2 regions of the Pseudovibrio sp. Ad13 genome follow, and region 2 is predicted to be linked to the other one. Evidence: riboswitches for the same ligand, from Rfam matches in the RefSeq annotation. Region 2 holds a riboswitch; the other holds the start of a gene.
The links. A riboswitch is a leader RNA that binds a small molecule or an ion and turns the genes downstream of it on or off. The one in region 2 is predicted to bind S-adenosylmethionine.

Region 1 (6,954 bases), on a different contig from region 2:
TAATTGGCTTACTGCTACGATCATCAGGAGTCTGGGTGACATTGCTCGATTTACAACGAGGATCGTCGAGAGTAACGGCCAGCTAAGGACGTTAAAGCCCAAGTGCGCGCAATTTACCGCGAGGAAGTTATATCCGTTAAAGGAGAATATGTAGAAGTATTCGAGCAAAGCCTGATCCGCAGATTGTACAACAGGCTCTCCCTAGCGAAGTCTAAGAGTTTTTGAAACAGCTTTTGTTCTATTTCTTCAAGCGTTGTATTCGATGATGCGGCCTTCGCCGATGAGGCGGGGGGCTTTTTCGGTGGTGGTGTAGCTGATGGCGCCTTCCTCGGGTTCTACGCGGCGGCGGTCGCGCAGGTGGGCGGCGTTTTCTTTGATGCCGATGAGGTGGGCGAGGAAAGCGGAGTTGCAGCGGAAGACGTTGATGCGCTTTGGCAGTTCATAGAACTGGGCGTCTTTTTCGTGCTGGGTCTGCGTGGTGGCGACATCCTCAGAGACTTGCAGTTCCTTGCCTGGTTTCCCGTAGGTGTTCCGTCTTGAAACAGTCTCTGCATTTTGCTCTGTGATTTTGGCGTGGCGGCGAGAGCCGATATCGCGATAGCGACGATCAGCGTCTGTTCCAGTGTTAATCGCTTTTCCAGTGCGGGTGACACGCATGACTTCACTCCCCCGACCGTCTCAAAATGAGACACCTGCCGTTTCCTGGGATTCACATCGCAAGGCGCGTGCCAAAACTTAAGTTTTTATTAGGATTTTAATTATCTGGGTGCGGTAGGAATGCTGAGAGGCATGAAAAAGCTAGTAAGTACTGAAGGTTAAAGCTTGTCTACCTGATCTTCAGGACCGCTGACGAGCAGGGTTACGCCGTCCTCTGTGAAGGTGCGTTCGATGATTTCCAGCTGTAGCAGAATGACCTGGCGTTCCAGTTCGGCACTGCTGGAGAAGCTGGCAGAGACACTGCGGGTTTTGATGCGCAGCCATGGCACAAGCTCAGCTTCCCGAATGGCGAGATTTGCGGCGCCGGAGTAGGCCCGTGCCAGACCGCCGGTGCCCAGTTTTGTGCCGCCGAAGTAACGGACGATGATGACGCCCACATCCACAAGGTCTGCCCCAATGAGTGTTTTAAGTGTGGGCATGCCGGAGGTGCCAGACGGTTCACCATCGTCTTTGCCGCCTTCATCGATGCGTCCCTCGGGGAGCATTCTGCGGAAAGCGGTGACGTGGTGGTTGGCTTTTTTGTGCTCGTCGCGAAGGTCCGCCAGCCGCTGAGCAAAGTCTACATGGGGTACTAGAAAGGCAAGAAAGCGTGACTTCTTTTCTTCCAGTATCGCGTTGTATTCCTGCTCAACGGTGAAGAGGGGCATGGGCTTATGCTCCTACCGGTTCTTTGCTTTTGAAGTGCTTGGAAAGCTTCAGAGCCTGACCCTGATAGTTGGAGCCAATGCCTTCGCCGTAAAGGGTTTCTGGCACTTCCTCCATGTGCTCGTAAACGAGGCGGCCAACCGTCTGGCCGTGTTCTACGATGAAGGGAACGTCGTGAGAGCGGACTTCGAGAACGGCTCTGGAGCCTGTGCCACCAACGGTGGAGTGGCCGAAGCCGGGGTCGAAGAAGCCTGCGTAGTGGACGCGGAACTCGCCGACGAGCGGGTCGAATGGCACCATCTCAGCGGCGTATTGTGGTGGGACGTGGACGGCTTCCTGCGAGACCAGAATGTAGAACTCGTTCGGGTCGAGGATGAGCGTTGCATCGCCGCGATTGTACAGCGGCTCCCAGAAGTCTTCCGGGTCCTGTGCGTTTTTGCGATCGACGTCGATCACACCTGTATGGCGCTTGGCGCGGTAGCCGATGAGGCTGTCTTTGCCAGAGCCTTTCAGGTCGATGGACACCTGTACGCCGTTGTTGATGGCATCTTCGTCCTTGCCGCCAGAAACCAGCGTGTGCTGGTTGTGCACTTTGGTCAGGTCTTCATCATTGATGAGGGTTTCACCATCGCGGAAGCGGATCTGGGACAGGCGAGAACCTTCGCGGACCAGCACTGGGAAGGTCTTTGGAGAGATCTCAGCGTAGAGCGGGCCTTTGTAGCCAGCTTCAACACGGTCAAATGCGCGGCCCTGATCTGTGATGACGCGGGTGAACACATCGATGCGGCCCGTGGAGCTTTTCGTGTTGGCTGTGGCAGACTGTTCAGCCGGGAGGTCCAGTGCTTCCTGAAGGCGGACGATGTAAACGCAGTTGGTTTCCAGCACGGCGCCCTTGGAGAGGTCGATCTCGTGCAGGATGAGCTTTTCCAGCTTGTCTTCCACTTTTGCGTCAGGGCCGGGTAGAAAAGAGGCACGAACACGCCATGCTTTTACGCCGAGGCGCAGGTCAAGACTGGCAGGTTGAATCTGGTCCTCGTCGGGCACTCTGTCTGCTTGAATTGCACCGCTGGCAAACATAGCTTCAATCGCTTTTGCCGGAAGAATGCCTGTCATTGTTGGTTCCGCCCCACTGGTACTCAAATCGTTCTGACACTGATTAACGTAAGTTTGATCTCTCGCCAAGTCTGCAACCTAAGCTGATTGATTGACCCTAGTGTATTTTCGAGGTAAAAACGCTGCCTATTCCGTGGTGATTTGGTCGACCGGCTTGCAACCACGTAAAACAAGTAGCTAAAGGGTCGGGTTCTTGTATAGACCTCGGCCCGCGCCGGGGTTTTTTAATGAAGGGGTAGAGCAATATCTCTTCGGGCAGGAATGAGCGATGACAGACGCAAAGAACTGGAAGCCAGCAACTCGGCTTGTTCATGGAGGCACAACGCGCTCCAGCTTTGGTGAAACATCCGAAGCTATCTTCCTTACACAAGGGTATGTTTACGACAGCTCAGAGGCGGCAGAAGCACGCTTTTTGGGCGAGAATCCGGGCTATATTTATTCCCGGTACGCAAACCCGACCGTAGGAATGTTCGAGCGACGAATGTGTGAACTGGAAGGCGCTGAGGCCGCACGCGGCACGGCTTCTGGTATGGCGGCTGTTAACTCTGCGATTATGGCCTGCGTTAAAGCTGGCGATCACGTGATTGCACCAAAGGCACTGTTCGGTTCCTGCCGATACATCATCGAAAAGCTGCTGCCACGTTATGGTGTGGAGTCCACGCTGATTGATGGCACTGACATTGAGCAATGGAAAGCAGCTGTTCGTCCGAACACCACAGCGGCATTCCTTGAAAGCCCAACCAACCCGACGCTTGAAGTGATCGATATTCCAGCTGTTGCGGATATTATTCACGAAGCTGGTGGACGGCTTATTGTCGACAACGTGTTTGCGACTGCTATCTGGCAGAGCCCGCTGGCCTTGGGCGCTGATGTGGTGATCTACTCTGCGACCAAGCATATTGACGGGCAGGGCCGATGTCTGGGCGGTATCGTGCTTTCTGATGAAAAGTGGATTGTGGAAGAATTCCATGACCCGTTCAAGCATACTGGGCCTGCGATGAGCCCGTTCAACGCCTGGGTTCTGCTGAAAGGTCTGGAGACATTGTCTCTGCGTGTTGAGCGTCAGACTGCGAATGCAGGCAAGCTGGCAGAGTTCCTTGCGGATCATTCTGCAGTGTCTCGGCTGATTTACCCGGGCCGTGCTGATCACCCACAGGCGGATATCGTGGCCAAGCAGATGCAGGGTGGGTCTACCATGCTGGCGTTTGATTTGGCGGGTGGTAAGGAAGCGGCCTTCAAGTTCTCCAATGCACTGGAGATTGTCAGCCTTTCCAACAACCTTGGTGATGCGAAGAGCCTGATTACCCATCCGGCGACGACTACGCACCAGAGTGTTGCGGAAGATGCGCGTTTGGAGCTGGGCATTACAGACAAGACGCTTCGTCTTTCTGTTGGTCTGGAAGATGCAGATGACCTGCTGGAAGACGTCGCTAAGGCACTGACCGCGCTTTAAGCGTGTTGCACATTATGACTGGCATGAGGGCATCCAATCGGGTGCCCTCATGCATTAAAGCCCAATGCTGCAGACTTGTTGTTAGCTGTTGCTGGTTGCCACAACTACATCTCGTCGTGCTCCAGACAAGGTGATGATGAATCCGGCGATGACATCCAGAAACGTGATGGTCATGAGCAGGAGGAAGAGCGGAGTGGCAGCTTCTTGTACCGAGAGGAACTCAATTAGGTAGGCCACGAGGATCAACAGAGACAAGCTGTGATCTACCAGTGAGAGTGTGCTGGTTCTGGTGGCTTTGATGATCTCAACGAAGAGCAGGACCAAAGTGCCTGCAAGCAGAAGGGTGGCGACATCCAGAGGAACAAGCAGTCCGGATGGCAGTGGGATCTGGAATACAATGGCAGCCCAAGGGGTGACGTTGTAGCCTTGATCAAGCACCGGCTCTAGATCTTCAAACCACCGAAATGCCACAGCGTTGTAGAGCAAAAACGGAATGAGCGTGAGTGGAATAGTCCTCATGTGGTTGTCCCCGGAAGAGCTGGAAGCGGTATCCTATCGGAAAAGATTAACATTAATGCTGGGGGTCTGTGATGCCCTGAAACCGGGAGGGGTAACGCTTCGAGTGGTTTAATGCCTAGGGCTTTCATTTTAAGTGGAGTTCTAGGGAATACGACGCGTGCGATTGTGAATAGTGAGGGGGCGTCGCACGCGTTCTGTCATGCGACGTTCTATGTGAGAGAGCTCGTTGTAGTTATCGACGGTGATGCCCTTCCAATATCTGACGATGGGAAGGCCTATGCGGAGTTGAAAAGCACCAATGGGATAGTTGATGTCGCTGTGATAGCGGATCTGTCCAACAAATGTGGTCTTCAATCCAGGTACGCCAAGCCAGCCTGCACGGGATATTTCAAACCGTCCCTGTGCTCCGCTTATCTCTTCAATGTTGTTGGCGGTTCTATAAAAGCCTCCTGCATAGATGCGGAGGCCGAACCCCAGATCGTCAGTTCCGGGGAGGTCGTAGCCAATCTCTCCTGAAAGATTGAGGAGAGGAATGCTTTCGCGTTGGTCTGTGCTGCCCGGCTCCGGTTCCAGAATGCGGACTTTGCTTGTCGGGAATTGTGCGTTGAAGCGAGCCTCATAGTTATTTGCCAGAAACTCGATGCCCGTGGTGACTGCAGTTGCAGGGCCGCGTTCGTAATCTTCCTTGTAGTTCATGAAGATGTAGGTGCTGCCAATCAGGTTTGGCCGCACAAAGTGACGGAGGCCACCGCCAGCACTTATGAGATAAACAGCATCAGAGGAGTTGCCGGAGCGGACATCAGCGAAGAACATGCCATGACTGTCCTGAAAGACTGGCGTGATGACTTCGGCGGCTCCAGATGTGTTATTGCGATCTGTCTCAAACAGGCCAATGAGGCGGGGTTGGTACTTGCCTTGCGGATTGAAGGTGAAGTGGTCGTCTAAATCAAAGAGAGGTTGGGCCTGGCTGGCAGAGGTATTCAGCGCCACAAGGCAGAGCAGAATACGCAACAAAGTTTGCAAAAGCTGGCCCATTTGCTCTCTTGGTGCTGACGAGAATGCGACGTTTACCAGCAGTATTGGAGGTTACTTACGTTTCTGATAGTCCCGCCATCCAATGGGCTATCCTTGCCAAGCTGAGAGGAACTGAAGATCTTCACAGCCAGCAAACTGGGTGCATCGCTCCAGTTCAGCTTCCAATCGTTGTTGGCGGCCTTTGCCCATGCGAATGCCAGCCTCGGGCCAGAAGCGTTTTACGGCCAAAGCATTGGAGGCTTTGTCACGCTTCATATCAATGCGACCAATCAACTTGTCCCCCTCCATTACGGGGAAGACATAATAGCCGTATTGCCGTTTTGGTTCAGGGACGAAGATTTCGATGCGGTAATTGAAGTCAAAAAGGAACTCAGCGCGCTTGCGGTCTCTTAATGCCGGGTCGAATGGACTGAGGATGCGGATCCGTTGGGAAGGGGCTTCGAGGGATCTCAGTTCATCTTCAATTGTTGGGCGTGCGAGACATAATTTGGGCTTCGTGTCGCTGGCAGGTTGAATCTCAACAGGGATTAGTTCCTGACGCTTCTGGGCTTGCTCACACCATGCTTTGACATCGGCAAGGTCTAGTTTGTCCCAATAGGCTGCAATTTCGCTGGGCGTAGCGAAGCCGAGGCGGTCGATTGCGGAGTTGCAAGCCCACTCTATGGTTTCTGCATGGCTGGGTTTAGCGGAGCGGTGATCCTCAGGGATGACGCGTTCTGTCAGGTCATAGAGTTTTTGAAAGTTTTCACGCCGGGAGACGGAGATTTGTCCGGTCCGCCAGAGATATTCAAGCGCTGTTTTGGATGGGTTCCACTCCCACCATCCGCCTTTGCTGCGCTTCTCATCCTTGCCGACATCTGAGGTGCCAGCAGGGCCGTTTTCTTCGATGTGCCGTAGAATGAGGTTGAGTTTTTCCTGATACTCCGCACCGCGCCAGACCTTCCAGCGGGATTGCAAGCTTTCTGCGCTTTTTTGGAAGCGGTAGTGCCAATAAGGGAAGAACTCGGTTGGAATGATTGAGGCATCATGCGTCCAGTGCTCAAAGAGGCTTCTGTCATTCTCCAGCAGTTTTTTGAGATGTTTGGGGCGGTAACTTTGGCGGCGTGACCATAAGATCATGTGGTGCGCACGCTCTACTGTGTTGATGCTATCAACCTGCACAAAGCCAATGCGGTGAATGAGATTGAGGAGATCTTCTCCTTTCGAGAAGCCTGTTGGTGCTTCAAGAAGGGCGTGTTTCTGCAGAAACAAGCGGCGCGCAGCGGCGTTATCAACTTTTAAAACTAACTGCGCTTCCATAGTCATCAAAGTCTCCTGCTTGGTCAGACGTGCCTAGGCTAGGAGAGGTAGCGCCTTGCCGCAAGCAGTCCGCAGCAGATAGTTGTGGGTTTGTTCCTATTATGTTCTCTAAGTGGAGGTTGCATTGGACTTTGCAGAAAAACAGCGGGGTGTGTTTCAGCGGATGATTGTTG
Region 2 (6,954 bases):
GATCTACGGAGCTTTAGAACTATGAATGATACAAGAGACGCTGTCGAAGAAGAGCAGCCAATTGGTGAACTGACCACGCGCACAATGGCGATGCCGGCAGACACCAATGCTTCTGGCGATATCTTCGGCGGTTGGGTTGTCTCTCAAATGGATATTGCCGCCGGTATTGCAGCAAGCCAGTGCGCCATGGAGCGCGTTGTGACTGTTGCGATCGACAGCATGACCTTTATCCGCCCTGTTAAAGTGGGCGATGTAATGTGTGTCTACTCCAACGTGCTCCGTGTTGGCAGAACCTCTGTAACGCTTGCCATTGAGGCCTGGGCTTTGCGCCACCGCTTTGGCTATCGCGAGAAGGTGACGAATGCTCAGTTCACCTTTGTTGCTGTTGACGATGACGGCAAACCGATTGTGATCTCTGAAGAGCAACGTGCTAAATACAACAAGGCTTAAGCGGATCGCGGACCAGGAATAGGAAACAAGCAGTGTCATCAAAAATTCCCGTTATGTCAGCGCGTGAACGGACACCGCTTGATCCTTCCATCACACCTGCCCAGATCAATCATCTGGTTGAGAGTTTTTACGGCAAGGTCCGCCAGCACGAAACGCTTGGGCCGATCTTCCTGAGAGAGATGGGTGAGGACTGGGGTCCGCATCTACATAAGATGAAGCACTTTTGGGCGTCTGTTCTGCTAAAAACTGGATCGTATAAAGGCAAGCCGGTTCCCGCTCACGCGAGGATTCAAGGGGTCACCACTGAGAATTTCCATGAGTGGATGGACCTGTTTGAAGACGAAGTCTATGCGATTTTCTCAGCAGAAGCCGCACCGCTTCTTCTGGCAACTGCACAGCGCATCGCACAGAGTCTGTGGCTTGCAATGTTCGCAGACCCATTTGCTACACCTCCCGTAAAATTCGGCAGCCGCGCAGCTTAAAAATCAGTTCTTATTTTAGTGCAGCTTAACTAGCTCGGGAATTTCTTTTTCGAGCGCAGTGCGTTTTGCCTGAAGTACTCACGCAAGGCTTCCAGTTCTTCAGGACGACGACGTGCAGTATCCGCAAACAAGCGCTCGTCAACAACCGTGTGACAGCCTTCTGCCCAAAGCCGAAGCAGCACAGCAAACCTGTCGGAGCGCTCGTCGGTGGTCAGCGGCGTATTCGGCTGGCGTGTGGAGTTGGAAAGCAGCCGACTGCGCAGCCCTTTTTCTAAAATCAGGCAATCCAGCAAATAGGCAGCAGTAAACTCGTCGGCAAGGTGTGCGACGGCTTCCCTCAAAGATTGAGGCACATATTCAGATACATACGATTGCCATGCAGACTGTGGCTGACCAGCAATATCAAACATTAAATCCTCCATCGGTTTCCCGAGGAGGACTGGCGCAAAATCCATTGAAACTACCGCTTGGTTGTTACGAATGATGAAGACAGCGTCCTCACTTCGAAACCACATCCCTTTTGGCGGAGACCACCTTGCCCGGTTAGGCAGGTTGGCGAGGGCGCCAGCCCTTCTCTTGATGATGCGTAGGATTTGGCACGAAAATGAGGCAATTGCAAGTGGGCACCTTTCCTTTGTTCTTTGTCCACACTTTCAAACTTACGTTGTGTCGTATTCTAGCACCACAAAACGCAACTTCCGCTAAGTGAATATCTTCAATTTTTGTGGTTCTATAAACCGAATTCCCGTCATATCTGAGTATTCTCCTCAGACTTTGAATGAGCGCATAGTGGCGGCTCAAAAAGGCAGAGCATTTCAAATATTCCGATAAATTTTCTCAGTCAAATTTCTAAGCGCTTCAGGAAGGAAAAAACGATGTGCACCACAAAGCCCGTTCTCTTTGGAGTCCTGACAGGGTGCGCCTACGCCTTGCTGCTAACCACTTCTCTGGCAGCAACGACCACCAAAATGGTCGATGGTGTCAAAACAGAGTTTGTGGAGCAGGTCTCTGAAGAGCAGAAAACTCTGGCTCGCAACACTGAAGTTGTGGTCATGCCCAAAGGCTTCCACATCGAACCTTATGCAGCCGTGCCAGATGCCCGCCATATGGCCGTCGCGCCTGATGGCAAAACTGTCTTTGTAGGAACGACCACGGACAGAGTCTGGGTCGTTACTCCGGATGAAGAGGGCAAGAAAGCTGCAGAAGTTCGCCAGTTCGCTCCAGATCAATCCTTCATTATCCCAAATGGTGTGTGCTTCACAAAAGATGGCTCATTAGTCCTTGCTGAGCAAAACCGTGTTCTGAGTTTTCCGAACGCATTGGAAAACAAAGAGCAGGGCAAGCCAGCAGTGAAGGTGCTGGTCGGCAAGGGCATGCTTATCCCTCCCTCTGAAGAAAGCTATAATCACTCCTCCCGCGTGTGTGATCAGGGTCCGGATGACCGCATCTACATCTCTCTTGGCCAGCCTTACAACGTCCCGCCCAAGATGAAGCTGAAACTCTATGACAGCCTCGGCATCGGCGGCATTATTTCCATCACCGTAGATGGTATGGACCGTCAGGTCTACGCGACCGGGATCAGAAACTCCGTGGGCCTGGAGTTCCATCCAAACTCCGGCAATCTCTGGTTTACCGACAATCAGGTGGACGGCATGGGAGATGACATCCCGCCTGAAGAGCTGAACAAGGCCACCGAGCCGGGCAAGAACTACGGCTTCCCTTGGTATGGCGGCGGAACGGTCCGTACCCCGCACTACATTGATGAGCCTGTTCCAAGTGGCGTGGTGAGTCCGGAAGTCGAACTGGATGCCCATGCCGCAAGTTTGGGCATGACGTTCTATCAGGGCGATATGTTCCCTGAAGAATACAAGGGCGGTGTCTTCATCGCGCAGCACGGCTCATGGGACCGCTCAGTGCCAATTGGCGCACGTGTGGTGTTTGTGCCCATCAACGAGAAAGAAGAAGCTGGCGCCCCAAGTATTGTCGCAACAGGCTGGATTGATGCAAGCGGCGATTATCTGGGCCGTCCGGTAGACGTGGTCGAGCTTGGCGATGGGTCCTTGTTGATCTCTGATGACTCTGCCGGAGGGATCTATCGCATGTACTACGAAGACTAGGGATATCCTCTGACCTGCGACAACACACCTAAAAGCAAAAGACCAGAGCAGTGCCTCTGGTCTTCTTAAGTTCTATACTAAGCCCTTAGTGCTCGCCGGGGATACCTTTGTAAGCATTTGGACCCCAGACCTGCTTGACGCGCTGATCACGACCACAGCGATAGCGGTAGAACTTGTAGCGGATCGGGTTTTTCTCATAGTAGTTCTGATGATAATCTTCTGCATCATAGAACGGAGCTGCAGTGCGGATCGGTGTTACAATCGGGCGGTTCACTTCACCTGACTTTCCAAGCGCTTTCTTGGAGGCTTTTGCAGCCTTCAGCTGCGCAGGAGAGGTCGCAAAGATGGTTGTCTGATAGCTCTCACCACGATCACAAAACTGACCACCAGCATCAGTTGGATCAACGGAATGCCAGAAGGCTGTCAGCAGCTCTTCATAAGACACCTTGGCCGGATCAAACTTCACTTCCAACGCTTCAATATGACCTGTGCCACCAGCAGAAACCTGCTTGTAGGTCGGGTTTGCACTGCGGCCACCCGTGTATCCAGATGTGGTCTCAAGGACGCCCTCGATCTTGTCAAAGTCGGACTCGATACACCAGAAGCAACCACCAGCAAAAATCGCGGTTTCGGTCTCAGCAGCCTGTGCGGGCTGGCTCACAGCATAAAGCAAGGGAAGAACGGCAACGGCTTTTGCAGCTTTGCGTGCAATCATCTCAGATCCTTAAATCAGGTCATGCATTGGAATTTCCAAAACCCTAGCAGCCACCAGCCCACAACGGAAATGAAGTCACTTCAACAAAACGTCAATCAGCGAGAGCATGGTTCGCGTCTCAAACCTCGCAGGACATATTCCAACCGGTCACGTTAAAACCAGCCTTGTAATAGGTGCGTATGGCGCCGTGATTGTCGGGGGCAACACGCAGTCCAATACGTGTCAGACCGTCTTTCTTGAATATCGCCTTCAACGCCTCAAGAGCTTTGGAGGCATACCCCTTGCCACGGTGTTCTGAGTAGACCAGAAAATCCATGATGAAGGCAGATGCATCATCCTGAAGGGAGTACCAGAGAAAACCAACTTCCACTTCGCCAGCCTTCGTCTTGTTGACGATGCTCAGCAGCTTATTGTGTTTGTTGCTTTTTCCCTCTGGAAAGGCCTTTGACAAGCCTTCCTCGGCTTTCTTCAGTGCGGCCTGTTCCTCCATTCTGCGATTATCCATCAGGTCCTGAGCGTATTCAGAGACGGAAATGATCTGAAACTCATCAAAACGAGCAGCGGGGAAATCCTGAAGAACAATCATGGTAAGTCCTGGTTGCCAAAGGTTGAAGCGCTTGGGAAGGCCTTGCGCTGATCATGCGACGGGAAGCTTAATTGAAGGCAAAGGCCGCGAAAAGCTCAATGCTATAATTTCTAACAGGTGCGGTTTTAAGCCGCTGGATCATCATAGCGACACTGAAACGATCTAGGTTTTCTTTCCCGCATATGATCAAACGTTATTGGGGTCTTGCGAAAAACAGCTCAATTCAGGGCTGTGTGTCCTCCGGTTGGTTAGAGACCTCCGCCTATACTTTCCCTTGGTCTTTAAAGGGAATGCGCATGATTATCCTCCTGGCATGTATCGCCGTACTCTGTGGTTTGCTCTATGGCTACAACGAAGGCGTCATCGCCGGCGCTTATGAGCCCATCAAAGCAGAGTTTGAATTCTCTGCGTATTGGGGAGGGCTTCTGGTCGCATCCTTGTCCATCGGCGGTTTGATCGGAGCCTACCTGAGCGCCTATCTCAGCGACAGATTTGGCAGACGGTCAACGGTCATCATCGCAGCCCTGTTCTTTATCACCGGAGCTGTCTTATCCAGTGTTGCACAAGACCTTTTCATTCTCACATTCGCCCGCTCTCTCATCGGAATGGGGATTGGCCTGTCCTCAATGGCTGGCCCCCAATATGTCTCCGAAATTGCGCCGCGCAAGATCAGAGGCCGTATGCTTGGCGCGTTTCAGTTCATGATCTCCTTTGGTGTCTTGATTGGCTACCTCTCCAATCTGATCACGCTTGATCTCGGCTACAGCGCAGAAGCCATCAATCGTTGGCAGTTCATGTTCCTCCTTTCCGCGATCCCTGCAGCGTTTCTGCTTTTTGGAATCTGGAGTGCCCCCGAAAGCCCGCGCTGGCTCGTCATGGCAAAGCGCTCAGCAGAGGCTGAGGCCGTCTTTGAAAAGATCGAACCAACCCGATCTGAGGCGTGGGTCAAAGGCAATGTGAAGCGGATTGAACAAGACCTCGCCGAAGTCGCAGACCAAAAGGGAGGCTGGCTGGACCTCATCAATCCACGAAACCGGCCTATCACCAGTTTCTGTGTCTTCACCTTCCTGTTTCAGCAGCTCAGCGGCATCAATGCCGTCATCCTCTACGCACCGGAGCTTTTCGGCGACCTGGGCTTTTCTGAGGAGGCAAGCCGCTTGTCTGCAACGGTCGGTCTTGGTGCAGCACTTGCTCTGGCCGCAGCTGCCAGTTTGCTCCTTATTGATCGCGTTGGCCGCAGGCCTCTGATGGTCTACGGATTGCCAGCCTGCGCACTCTCCCAGTTCCTGATTGTGGGAGGTTTCCTCATGGGGGACGGGATTGGCACGGCTTTGTCCGTCTCTGGTCTTTGCCTATACGTGATCTCCTATTCCCTCTCCATGGGGCCGCTGCCATGGGTCTACATGTCAGAGGTGTTCCCCAATTACCTGAGGGCCAAAGGCATGGTCGTAGCAGTAACCGTCAACTGGGTCTTCACATTCCTCGTTGTGTTCGGTTTCCCCAAATTGAACCAGCTCTTCACGATCACCGAGATCTTCCTGTTCTTCGCCATATGCTGTTGCATCGGAACCGTCTACGCCATCCGCCGCGCACCAGAGACCAAAGGTGTCTCTCTGGAGGATATCTATGAGCTGTTCCACAAAGGGGACAGCAAGACAGCTGAGAGGCCAGTTGCTGGCGAGTAAAACCGCAAGCACCAAAAGCACCGCATGACTTCTCATGCAGTGGTGAAGCTAAAATCCCGAGAAACGGGAGGGGCAAGGCGAGCAGGCAATACCTGCGCATTGTATATAAGTTGGTTTCTTCGGCATTGGCTGTCGCCTTGCCCGGGCGTTTTTGTATGAAACAAGGTCTCCACCGAAAGGCATTGGGAGCAGGTGCCTACCCACCATTGTAAGGCCTCACAAAACACAAGGCTTTGCTTCGAATCTCACAGTTAGGGCAGTTGCTGTATAGGACAGTTTGACTTGTCCCTGACAGCTGCAGCTGCCAGTGTAGACGCCCATCGGGTGACCAGCTTCCGCTTGGTCCCTGCACTAAAGACTTTCAAGGGGTGTTTCAACGGACCCGCCGGAGGATGCGTTATGTCTCCCGGTAGCCCCGCCCAGCCCACGCCACACTGACGGACGCTCCGCCAGCTGCCCGTGTACGTGGACATAGGATTAGTATGGCGGGTGATTTGGGCGAGGGGGATAAGATTCTGCTCAGCCAGCCCTCTTGGCAATCTCGTCGCCTTGCAGAATGCTGAAACCATTCCCGCCTTCAAGCGCAGCGGCAACAAGTGCGCGTGCAACTGCGGCCCCCTCAATTGGACGATATTTGCGCAAAGGGCCTTTAAAGAGAAACGAAAGCCGTGGCAGCACCGACGCGGCAAGCCCCTCAGCAAAGCGTTGCTCCTGACGCTCACCCAGCAACAAAGAGGGTCGGAACACTTTTGTTGAAGGGAAAGCGAGCGTGCGAACGGCCTCTTCAAGCTCCCCTTTGACCTTCAGATAGGAGTTGGAACTGCCCGCTGCTGCACCAATCGAAGAAACCATGAGAAACTGCTCAGCACCTGCTTCACGTGCCAACCGTGTAAGGTCGTAGGCAAGCTGGAAGTCAATC

Region 1: linked by a shared signal. The riboswitch ahead of PsAD13_RS00770 (O-succinylhomoserine sulfhydrylase) and the one ahead of PsAD13_RS07915 (hypothetical protein) in region 2 are both predicted to bind S-adenosylmethionine.

What each region holds. Positions count from the first base shown of each region.
Region 1 covers NZ_LMCC01000001.1:150,145-157,098, reverse strand. The annotation lists gene PsAD13_RS00785 (hypothetical protein) at 247-657, opposite strand; gene PsAD13_RS00780 (YigZ family protein) at 816-1,364, opposite strand; gene PsAD13_RS00775 (2'-deoxycytidine 5'-triphosphate deaminase) at 1,369-2,475, opposite strand; SAM riboswitch at 2,599-2,676, shown strand; gene PsAD13_RS00770 (O-succinylhomoserine sulfhydrylase) at 2,744-3,928, shown strand; gene PsAD13_RS00765 (hypothetical protein) at 4,010-4,447, opposite strand; gene PsAD13_RS00760 (hypothetical protein) at 4,589-5,482, opposite strand; gene PsAD13_RS00755 (crosslink repair DNA glycosylase YcaQ family protein) at 5,570-6,781, opposite strand; gene PsAD13_RS00750 (MAPEG family protein) at 6,906-6,954, shown strand, end outside.
Region 2 covers NZ_LMCC01000005.1:240,061-247,014, forward strand. The annotation lists gene PsAD13_RS07905 (acyl-CoA thioesterase) at 22-450, shown strand; gene PsAD13_RS07910 (group III truncated hemoglobin) at 483-932, shown strand; gene PsAD13_RS07915 (hypothetical protein) at 962-1,342, opposite strand; SAM-I-IV-variant riboswitch at 1,390-1,520, opposite strand; gene PsAD13_RS07920 (PQQ-dependent sugar dehydrogenase) at 1,808-3,049, shown strand; gene msrA (peptide-methionine (S)-S-oxide reductase MsrA) at 3,135-3,764, opposite strand; gene PsAD13_RS07930 (GNAT family N-acetyltransferase) at 3,883-4,350, opposite strand; gene PsAD13_RS07935 (sugar porter family MFS transporter) at 4,647-6,035, shown strand; gene PsAD13_RS07940 (NAD(P)H-binding protein) at 6,555-6,954, opposite strand, start outside.